DNA from 3 places in the Luteimonas sp. A482 genome. Region 2 is predicted to be linked to each of the others. Evidence: predicted binding sites of a transcription regulator. Region 2 holds the regulator's gene; each other region holds the start of a gene.
The links. The regulator HrcA, encoded in region 2, represses chaperone genes, less so after heat shock. The targets are predictions, from matches to a motif close to TTNGCACTCNNNNNNNNNGAGTGCNAA.
Positions count from the first base shown of each region.

Region 1 (3,348 bases), 1.2 Mb from region 2:
TCGAGCACGGGCAGCAGGTCACGCACGTTGGAGATCTTCTTGTCGTGCAGGAGGATGAACGGGTCATCCAGGTCGGCCGACATCGACTGCTGGTTGTTGATGAAGTACGGCGACAGGTAGCCGCGGTCGAACTGCATGCCCTCGACGACGTCGAGCTCGTTGTCCAGGCCCGAGCCCTCTTCAACGGTGATCACGCCTTCCTTGCCGACCTTCTTCATCGCGTCGGCGATGATGGTACCGATCGACTCGTCGGAGTTGGCCGAGATCGTGCCGACCTGGGCGATCGCCTTGTCGTCGGCGGTGGGCTTGGAGATGTTCTTCAGCTCCTGCACCGCGGCCTTGACGGCCTGGTCGATGCCGCGCTTGAGGTCCATCGGGTTCATGCCGGCGGCGACGGCCTTGGCACCTTCGCGGATCAGCGCCTGCGCCAGCACGGTGGCGGTGGTGGTGCCGTCACCGGCGTTGTCGGAGGTCTTGGACGCGACTTCCTTCAGCATCTGCGCGCCCATGTTCTCGAACTTGTCGGCCAGTTCGATTTCCTTGGCGACGGAGACGCCGTCCTTGGTGATGGTCGGCGCGCCGTAGCTCTTCTCGAGCACGACGTTGCGGCCCTTCGGGCCGAGGGTTGCCTTGACGGCATTGGCGAGAATGTTGACGCCGCGCACCATCTTGGCGCGCGCGTCTTCACCGAAACGGATTTCCTTGGCAGCCATGGCTGATTACCTCGATGTCTGGATAGTGGGAATGTGGAAAGGGCTGGCGAAAGACGCCGCGATCAGCCGAGGATCGCGAAGATGTCGTCTTCCTTCACCACGAGGTATTCGGTGCCGTCGAGCTTGACCTCGGTGCCGCTGTACTTGCCGAACAGCACCTTGTCGCCGGCCTTGACCTTGGGCGCGCGCACGCTGCCGTTGTCGAGCACCTTGCCCTCGCCGACGGCGACGACTTCACCCTTGATCGGCTTTTCGGTGGCCGAGTCCGGGATCACGATGCCGCCGGCCGACAGCTTCTCTTCTTCCATACGCTTGATGACCACGCGGTCGTACAGCGGCTTGATGTTGCTCATTTTCAACCCTCGCAAGTGATTGATTGGACAGGTAAAGGGGCGGCGATGTTAGCACTCGCCAAGGGCGACTGCCAGCAACGCGGGCGCGAAAATCCCGGACGGGCCGGGAGGTGATCGGAAGATGAGGGGGGTAGCCGGCGCTTTCAAGGGGCAGGGTGTGGATTTCTTTTCGCGGTTTCGGCTTGCCCCCATCCCAACCCTCCCCTGCTCGCGGGGGAAGGGTTGGGATGGGGGCCGCCGGAGCCACGCAAACTCAGTCCCCGACCGGCAGCTCCAGCGTCTCCTTCACCTCTTCCATGACGATGTAGCTCTTGGATTCGCGTACGTGCGGCAGGGTCAGCAGGGTGCTGCCGAGCAGCTTGCGGTAGGACGCCATTTCCGAGATCCGCGCCTTGATCAGGTAGTCGAAATCCCCCGACACCAGGTGGCATTCCAGCACGTTCGGCAGCTTGAGCGCGGCGCGGCGGAATTCCTCGAAGATGTCGCCGGACTTGTAGGCCAGGCTGATCTCGACGAACACCAGCAGGCTGGCCTGGACCGCGGCGGGCGCTACACGGGCGTGGTAGCCGGTGATCACGCCGTCGCGCTCGAGCCGGCGCACGCGCTCGGTGCAGGGCGTGGTCGACAGGCCCACGCGCTCGCCGAGTTCGGTGAAGGCGATGCGCCCCTCCTGCTGCAGGATGCGCAGGATGCGGCGGTCGACGCGGTCGAGTTCCCTGCGTTTCATTGGCACTGTCGGGGGCGGTCTTTGCAGGAATATTAACTGCCATCCGACTGAATCTTGGAAAATTCCGCTGCCTTCCCGCTCTTATACTGGTGGAATTCCGCCCCGTGACCACCTTCGACCCCCCCCCGGATGGACCCGACTCCTTCCGGCCTGCCGCGAGCGAGCAAGGCGATGCGCATCCTGATCCTGGGTTCCGGCGTGATTGGCGTAACCAGCGCCTGGTACCTGCGCCAGCAGGGCCACGAGGTGGTGGTGGTCGACCGCAGCGACGGGCCGGCGATGGAAGCCAGCTTCGCCAATGCCGGCCAGGTCTCGCCGGGCTATGCCTCGCCGTGGCCGGCGCCTGGCATCCCGCTCAAGGCGGTGAAGTGGCTGCTGTCGCGCCACGCGCCGCTGGCGATCAAACCCACCAGCGACCCGGCACAGTACCGCTGGCTGTGGGCGATGCTGCGCAACTGCACCCATCCGCGCTACGCGGTGAGCAAGGCGCGGATGGTGCGGCTGGCTGAATACAGCCGCAACTGCCTGGCCGAACTGCGCGTGGCCACCGGCATCGAGTACGAACAGCGCACGCTCGGCACCACCCAGCTGTTCCGCACCCACGCCCAGCTCGACGCCGCGGCGCGCGATATCGCGGTGCTGCGCGAATACGGAGTGCGCTACGAGCTGCTCGACCGCGACGGCATCGTGCGCGCCGAGCCTGCGCTCGCACAGGTCCGCGACACGCTGGCAGGCGCGTTGCGATTGCCCGGCGACGAGACCGGCGACTGCCATCTGTTCACCACCCGGCTGGCGGCGCTTGCCGTCGACGCGGGCGTGGAGTTTCGCCACGGCAGCGACGTGGAGGCGCTGCTGGCCGATGGCGATCGGCTGTCGGGCGTGCGCATCGACGGCCGCGTCGAGACCGGCGACCGCTACGTTCTGGCCCTGGGCAGCTGGTCGCCACGGCTGCTGGCGCCGGTCGGCGTCCGCCTGCCGGTCTACCCGCTCAAGGGCTACTCGCTGACCATCCCGATCACGCGGCCGGAAATGGCGCCGCATTCGACCGTGCTCGACGAGAGCTACAAGGTGGCGATCACCCGCTTCGACGACCGCATCCGCGTGGGCGGCATGGCCGAGGTGTCGGGCTACGACCTGTCGCTGCCGCAGCGCCGGCGCGAGACGCTCGAAATGGTGGTGCGCAGCCTGTACCCGCACGGCGGTGACCTGTCGCGCGCGGACTTCTGGAGCGGCCTGCGCCCGTCCACGCCCGACGGCCCGCCGGTGGTGGGCGCGACGAAATACCGCAACCTCTGGCTCAACACCGGCCACGGCACCCTGGGCTGGACCATGGCCTGCGGCTCGGCGCGCTACCTCGCCGACCTGATCGACGGCCACGCGCCGGCAATCGATACCGAGGGCCTGGACATCTCGCGCTACGACCGCCCCTGGCCCAACCCGAAGGGCCTGCGCTGATGCGCCCCTCGCGCGCCACCATCGACCTGGACGCGCTGCGCCACAACTATCGCCACGCGCGTGCGCTCGGCGGCGGCAGGGCGCTGGCGGTGGTCAAGGC
Region 1 covers NZ_JBSVRO010000001.1:346,859-350,206, reverse strand. Annotated here, with positions in the region: gene groL (chaperonin GroEL) at 1-713, opposite strand, end outside; gene groES (co-chaperone GroES) at 776-1,066, opposite strand; gene ACW5DW_RS01585 (Lrp/AsnC ligand binding domain-containing protein) at 1,320-1,793, opposite strand; gene ACW5DW_RS01580 (D-amino acid dehydrogenase) at 1,965-3,248, shown strand; gene alr (alanine racemase) at 3,248-3,348, shown strand, end outside.
Region 1: a site for HrcA is predicted at 1,115-1,141, ahead of groES (co-chaperone GroES). Genes of this name have one in related genera too.

Region 2 (3,348 bases):
GTGGCTCGTGGCGGCCGAAGGCGTCGAGCAGGGCGAGCTGGCTGGCCTTTTCCATCAGCGCCTGGTGCTCGTGCTGGCCGTGGATCTCGACCAGGAGGCCGGCCAGCTGCGAGAGCTGGGCCAGGGTGGCCGGGCGGCCGTTGATCCAGGCGCGCGAACCGCCGTCCGCGCGCAGGGTGCGGCGCAGGGTGCAGGCCGTGCCGTCGTCGAACTCCTGTTCGTGCAGCCAGGCCAGGGCGGACGGCACCGCGGCCGGATCGAACTCGGCGTGCAGCTCGGCGCGCTGGGCGCCGTGGCGGACCATGCCGGCATCGGCGCGCAGGCCCGACAGGAAGCCCAGCGCATCGACCAGCAGCGACTTGCCCGCGCCGGTCTCGCCGGAAATCACGGTCATGCCCGGGCCGAACTCGAGTTCGGACTCGGGGACGACGGCGAAATCGCGGAGGGTCAGGCGTTTGAGCATGGCCGCGCATTGTAGTGCGCGCAGTCGCAACAGCCGAGACGCAAAGGCGCCGGATGCGGGTCGGGAAAGTCCGCACCCGTCGGGCCGCCCACTGCCGCGCCGGCGCAGGACCACGGCTGGCCCGGTGCGCAGGCCGCTTGCGCCCTTGCGCGCATCGGCGATCTAATCGGTCCATGTCCGCATCCTTGCCCGGCAAAAAACTCGACCTGCGCGCGCGCCAGCTGCTGCGTACGCTGATCGGGCGCTACATCCGCGACGGCGAGCCGGTGGGCTCGCAGACGCTGGCCCGGCACGCGGGGTTGGACGTCAGCGCCGCGACGATCCGCAACATCCTCGCCGACCTCGAGGAGCAGGGGCTGCTGGCCGCGCCGCACACATCTGCCGGGCGGGTGCCCACCGCGCAGGGCTACCGCGTGTTCGTCGACTCGCTGCTGCAGCTGCAGCCGCTGGCCCATGCCGAAATGGCCCGCCTGCGCGGCGAACTGGCCGCGGGCGGCGGCACCCAGTCGCTGCTGGGCAGCGCTTCGGAACTGGTGTCGGCGATGACCCACTTTGTCGGCGTGGTTTCGGTGCCGCGCCGCGAGCAGTTCGCCTTCCGCCACATCGACTTCGTCCCGCTCGACGCGCAGCGGGTCATGGCGATCCTGGTGTTCTCCGACAACGACGTGCAGAACCGCATCATCCAGACCCGCCGGCCCTACGAGGCCTCGGAGCTGGAGCGGGTGGCCAATTACCTCAACGCCCATTTCGCCGGCCGCCAGGTCGCCGACATCCGCGCCAGCCTGGTGCGGGAGCTGCAGGCCGCGCGCAGCGAGATGGAGGCGCTGCTCTCGCACACGGTCGAGCTGGCCGAGCAGGCGCTGGCGCCGGTCGACGACGACGACATGTTGGTCGCCGGCCAGACCCGCCTGATCGGCGTGCAGGACCTGTCCGACCTCGACCGCCTGCGCGAGCTGTTCGAGGCCTTCGCCCGCAAGCGCGAGATCCTGCAGCTGCTGGAGCGCACGATCAAGGCGCCGGGCGTGCGCATCTTCATCGGCGAGGAAACCGGGCTGGCGCCGCTGGAGGGCGTTTCGCTGGTGACCGCACCCTACGGCGCGGGTGGCAAGGTGCTGGGCGTGCTGGGCGTGATCGGCCCGACCCGGATGGCCTACGACCGGGTGATTCCGGTGGTGCAGGCGACCGCCGAGCTGCTGGGCGCCGCCTTGAATCCGGATCCGCCGACCCCATAGCTGCGGGGTCGGCGGCCCTGCGACCGCCTTACCAGCCCCAGGAACATGACCACGGAACCGATGCAGGATGCCGCGCCCGCGGCTGAAGAATTGAATACCCCCGACGACCGCATCCAGGCGCTCGAAGGCGAGCTTGAACAACTGCGCGCACAGTCGCTGATCGACCGCGCCGACATGGAAAACCAGCGCAAGCGCCTCGAGCGCGACGTGCGCAACGCCTGCCGCTTCGCCAACAAGCAACTGCTGGGCGACCTGCTGCCGGTGTTCGACAGCCTGGAGGCCGCGCTCAACACCGCCCCGGCCGAGGATCCGCTGCGCGACGGCGTGGTGCTGACCCTGCGCGAACTGACCCGCGTGTGCGGCAACAACGGCCTGGTCGAGGTCGCCCCGGCAGCGGGCGATGGCTTCGACCCGGAGAAGCACAACGCCATGAGCGCGGTCGAGACGACCGACGTCGCCCCGGGCAGCGTGTTCCAGCTGTTCCAGAAGGGCTACCTGCTCAACGAGCAGTTGCTGCGCCCGGCCCTGGTGTCGGTCGCGAAACAGGACTGACGTCCTGCTTTCCGCCTTCCCCGCCGAGGGGAAGGCGCGCCCTTGGCCCTTGAAGGGAAGGGCTCGACACCCCAGATACGCACCATCGGCGGCATCGCCGCCACCTGACGAAGATTCCAGAGGGAACCCACCATGGCAAAGATCATCGGCATCGACCTGGGCACGACCAACTCGTGCGTGGCGATCATGGACGGCGGCAAGGCCAAGGTCATCGAGAACAGCGAGGGTGATCGCACCACGCCGTCCGTCGTGGCCTATACCAAGGACGGCGAGGTGCTGGTCGGCGCGTCCGCCAAGCGCCAGGCCGTCACCAACCCCAAGAACACGTTCTACGCGGTCAAGCGCCTGATCGGCCGCAAGTTCACCGATGCCGAGGTCAAGAAGGACCTCGACCTGGTGCCCTATGACATCGTCGCGCACGACAACGGCGACGCCTGGGTGCAGACCAGCGACGGCAGGAAACTCTCGGCGCAGGAAGTGTCCGCGCGCATCCTGGAGAAGATGAAGAAAACCGCCGAGGATTATCTGGGCGAGAAGGTCACCGAGGCGGTGATCACGGTCCCGGCCTACTTCAACGACTCGCAGCGCCAGGCGACCAAGGACGCCGGCCGCATCGCCGGCCTCGACGTCAAGCGCATCATCAACGAGCCGACCGCGGCCGCCCTGGCCTATGGCCTGGACAAGGGCGGCGGCGACCGCAAGATCGCCGTGTACGACCTCGGCGGCGGCACCTTCGACATGTCGATCATCGAGATTGCTGAAGTCGACGGCGAGAAGCAGTTCGAGGTGCTGGCCACCAACGGCGACACCTTCCTCGGTGGCGAGGACTTCGACAAGCGCGTCATCGACTACCTGGTCGAGGAGTTCCAGAAGGACTCCGGTCTGGACCTGCGCAAGGATCCACTTGCCCTGCAGCGCCTGAAGGACGCGGCCGAGCGCGCCAAGATCGAGCTGTCGACCGCGCAGCAGACCGAGGTCAACCTGCCGTACGTCACCGCCGACGCCTCGGGTCCGAAGCACCTCAACATCAAGCTCACCCGCGCCAAGCTCGAGGCGCTGGTCGAGGACCTGGTGCGCAAGACCATCGAGCCGTGCAAGGTC
Region 2 covers NZ_JBSVRO010000001.1:1,515,224-1,518,571, forward strand. Annotated here, with positions in the region: gene recN (DNA repair protein RecN) at 1-463, opposite strand, end outside; gene hrcA (heat-inducible transcriptional repressor HrcA) at 637-1,695, shown strand; gene grpE (nucleotide exchange factor GrpE) at 1,741-2,247, shown strand; gene dnaK (molecular chaperone DnaK) at 2,380-3,348, shown strand, end outside.

Region 3 (3,348 bases), 1.1 Mb from region 2:
CCTCGTCCGATCGCGGCAGCGTGCTGTTCGGCGCGTCGGCCAACTCGCGCGAGATGGTGTACACCCGCGACCAGATCGGTGGCGACGTGCGCGGCGGCTCGTTCTATGGCAACAACTTCTACTTTGAAAGCGCGACCGATCCCGGCGAGGAGGGCGAGTTCGGCGGGGCGCTGCCGGGCTATGCCTGCGACGACCCCAACTTCTGGCGCAACGGCGAGAACTGCGTGTTCGACTTCAACGCAGTGGCCGCCAACGAAGCCTCGGTGAAGAACAAGTCGCTGTTCGCGCGAGGCAGCTGGCAGATCAACGAGGACTGGTCGATCTACGCCTCGGGCAGCTACAGCGGGACCGACAGCTTTGGCCGCTATGCGCCCACGCCGGGCGCGCTGTACGTGCCGGAAGGATCGCCCAACGATCCGCTGCTTGGCGACGGCCTGGGCGCATTCGTGTACCACCGCTACGCGGCGGCCGGCAACCGGGACACCTTCGTCGACAACAACGTCGTCGACATCAACGTGGGCTTCAACTGGCAGGCCACCGAGAAGCTCTACGTCGACCTCGGCATGCGTCGCAGCAAGGCCAGGTTCAAGGAGCTCGGACGCGGCTTCATCGTCACCCCGCTGGCCGAGGCCGCTGTCGCAAACGGTTCCTACAACCTGTTCGATCCGTTCGGCAACTCCGAGGAGGTGATCAAGGGCTTCACCGCCACCACCTCGCGCGACGGCGTCTTCGACATCGAGGAGCTGTACGCCAACGCCACGCTCGACCTGTTCGAGCTGGGCGGCGGCACCTCGGTGGTGGCGTTTGGCGCGGAATACCGGCAGGAAGATTACGCCGACATCTTCGACTCGCTGTCGGAGGCGGGGGTGATCGCCGGTTCTTCGGGCAATTCGGCGGCAGGCTCGCGCGAGATCTACGCGGCCTACGCCGAATGGCTGTTCCCGATCGTGGACAGCTTCGACGTCACCGTGGCCGCGCGCTACGACCGTTACAGCGACTACGGAAGCGACGTCTCGCCCAAGGTGTCGCTGCGCTGGCAGCCGCTGGACAACCTGACCCTGCGTGCCTCGGCCGGCCAGGGCTTCCGCGCGCCGCCGCTGCCTTACGTGCACGGCAAGCGCGCGTTCTCGGCCGAGCAGGTGGGCGACTTCCGCACCTGCGTGGTGCTCGGCTACAGCCCGGCCGACTGCGGCGGCGACGCCAACGGCGACAACATCGCCGACGGGCCGCAGAGCGACGACGTGAGCTACCAGGTCGACACCTGGTCCAGCGGCAACCTCGACCTGGAATCGGAGACCTCGCGCCAGTCCAGCGTCGGCCTGGCCTGGGACGCGGCCAGCTGGCTCAACCTGACCCTGGACTACTACCGGATCGAGGTCGAGGACCGCATCCGCCAGATCGAATTCCAGGAGCTGGTCAACTTCGACAACGCCGGCGTCGCGCTGCCCACCGGCACCTCGGTCGTGCGGCGCTCGAACGGCTCGATCAGCGAGGTCAACACCGCCTATGCCAACGAGGGCGACCTGGAAACGAGCGGCCTCGACCTTAACCTGCGCACCCGCTACACGCTGGGCGACGCCGGCCGGCTGGAGAACTGGCTGCAGGTGGCCAAGGTCCTCGACTTCACCGTCACCGACGGCGACACGGTCAAGGACCGCCTGGGCTGGATCTCGTCGCCCGACCTGCGCGCCACCCTGCGCAACAGCTGGACGCTGGGCGAGCTGACCGCGAATTGGAACATCAACCACATCGACTCGCAGGAAAATCCGGCCAGCACGCCCGCGTTCGGCTTCATCGGCGGTGGTCCGAACTCGCGCCTGGGCAGCTACACCACCCACGACCTGTCGGTGACCTACCGGGCGCCGTGGGAGGGCAGCATCACTGTCGGCGTGAACAATGCCGGCGACCGCTACCCGGATCTGATGGAAGTCCGCGGCCGGCCCTGGAACTTCGAGCTCTACGACGCCTATGGCCGGACCCTGTACTTCCGCTACGCGCAGTCGTTTTGACCTGCTGGAGTGTGCTGCTGGTGGGGCAGGCTTTTGCCACGGATTTGGCGGATCAACGCGGATTGGGCCGGCCAGGAGCAAGCCTGAACGGGTTAGTCAGGGATGTCCAAGCGCAGATCGTTGATTTGCAACCGGCGTTCGGGCGCGATGGGGCGGTTCACCGCCCCGTCGCGGTGTTCGGGCGAGACTTGCCTTCCCGTTCCAGCAGCGCAACGCTAGGGAACTTCCCGAGGTCTTAGCAGTCATATATGCCGACTGCTAAACTCCCCCCATGAACATGCCCATGTCCCAAGCGCTCGTTGCCAACAACCTGCCGGTTACCGCGTTCAACGGTCTGACTCCGCTCGGGTCGCTGGAAGCCTACATCGGCGCGGTCCACCAGATCGCCGTCCTGTCGACCGAGGATGAGCAGGCGCTCGCGCGCCGCTACCGGGACGACGAGGACCTGGATGCCGCCCGTGAGCTGGTGCACTCGCACCTGCGCTTCGTGGTGCACGTCGCGCGTGGCTACAGCGGCTACGGCCTGCAGCTGGCCGACCTGATCCAGGAAGGCAACATCGGCCTGATGAAGGCGGTGAAGCGCTTCGATCCGGACGTCGGCGTGCGCCTGGTGAGCTTCGCGGTGCACTGGATCCGCGCCGAGATGCACGAGTTCATCCTCAAGAACTGGCGCATCGTCAAGGTCGCCACGACCAAGGCGCAGCGCAAGCTGTTCTTCAACCTGCGCAAGAGCAAGACCCGCTTGGGCTGGCTCAATGCCGCCGAGGTCAGGGCGGTTGCCAAGGACCTGAACGTGTCCGAGCGCGAAGTGCTGGAGATGGAGTCGCGACTGTCGGGCCGCGACATCGGCTTCGATGCGCCGTCCGACGAGGACGACGAGCGCGCACCGCCGGCGCCTGCGGCCTACCTGGTCGCGCGCGAAGAGGATCCGGCCCAGGCCTACGAGCGCAGCAGCAGCCGGGACAACAAGCTCGGCCTGCTGCGCGAAGGCATGGCCCGCCTGGATGCGCGCTCGCGCGACATCATCATGCGTCGCTGGCTCGATGACGAGAGCAAGGTCACGCTGCAGGAACTGGCCGACGAATACGGCGTCTCCGCCGAGCGCATCCGCCAGGTCGAGGCCAACGCGCTGAAGAAGATGAAGACGCTGTTCGCGGCCTGAGCCGCGGCGGTGGCCCACAGGAAAGCCCGGCTCCGGCCGGGCTTTTTCGTGGCCGCTCAGTTGACCTGGCCGCCCTTGCCGAACGTGGCCGGACGCTCAGGCGTTGCTGCGCCCGATCCGGCGACTCACCACTTGAACAGCACCAGGCTGATCGCCAGCGCGCCCATGCCGGTCACC
Region 3 covers NZ_JBSVRO010000001.1:414,881-418,228, forward strand. Annotated here, with positions in the region: gene ACW5DW_RS01835 (TonB-dependent receptor plug domain-containing protein) at 1-2,009, shown strand, start outside; gene rpoH (RNA polymerase sigma factor RpoH) at 2,281-3,171, shown strand; gene zupT (zinc transporter ZupT) at 3,297-3,348, opposite strand, start outside.
Region 3: a site for HrcA is predicted at 2,245-2,271, ahead of rpoH (RNA polymerase sigma factor RpoH). Genes of this name have one in related genera too.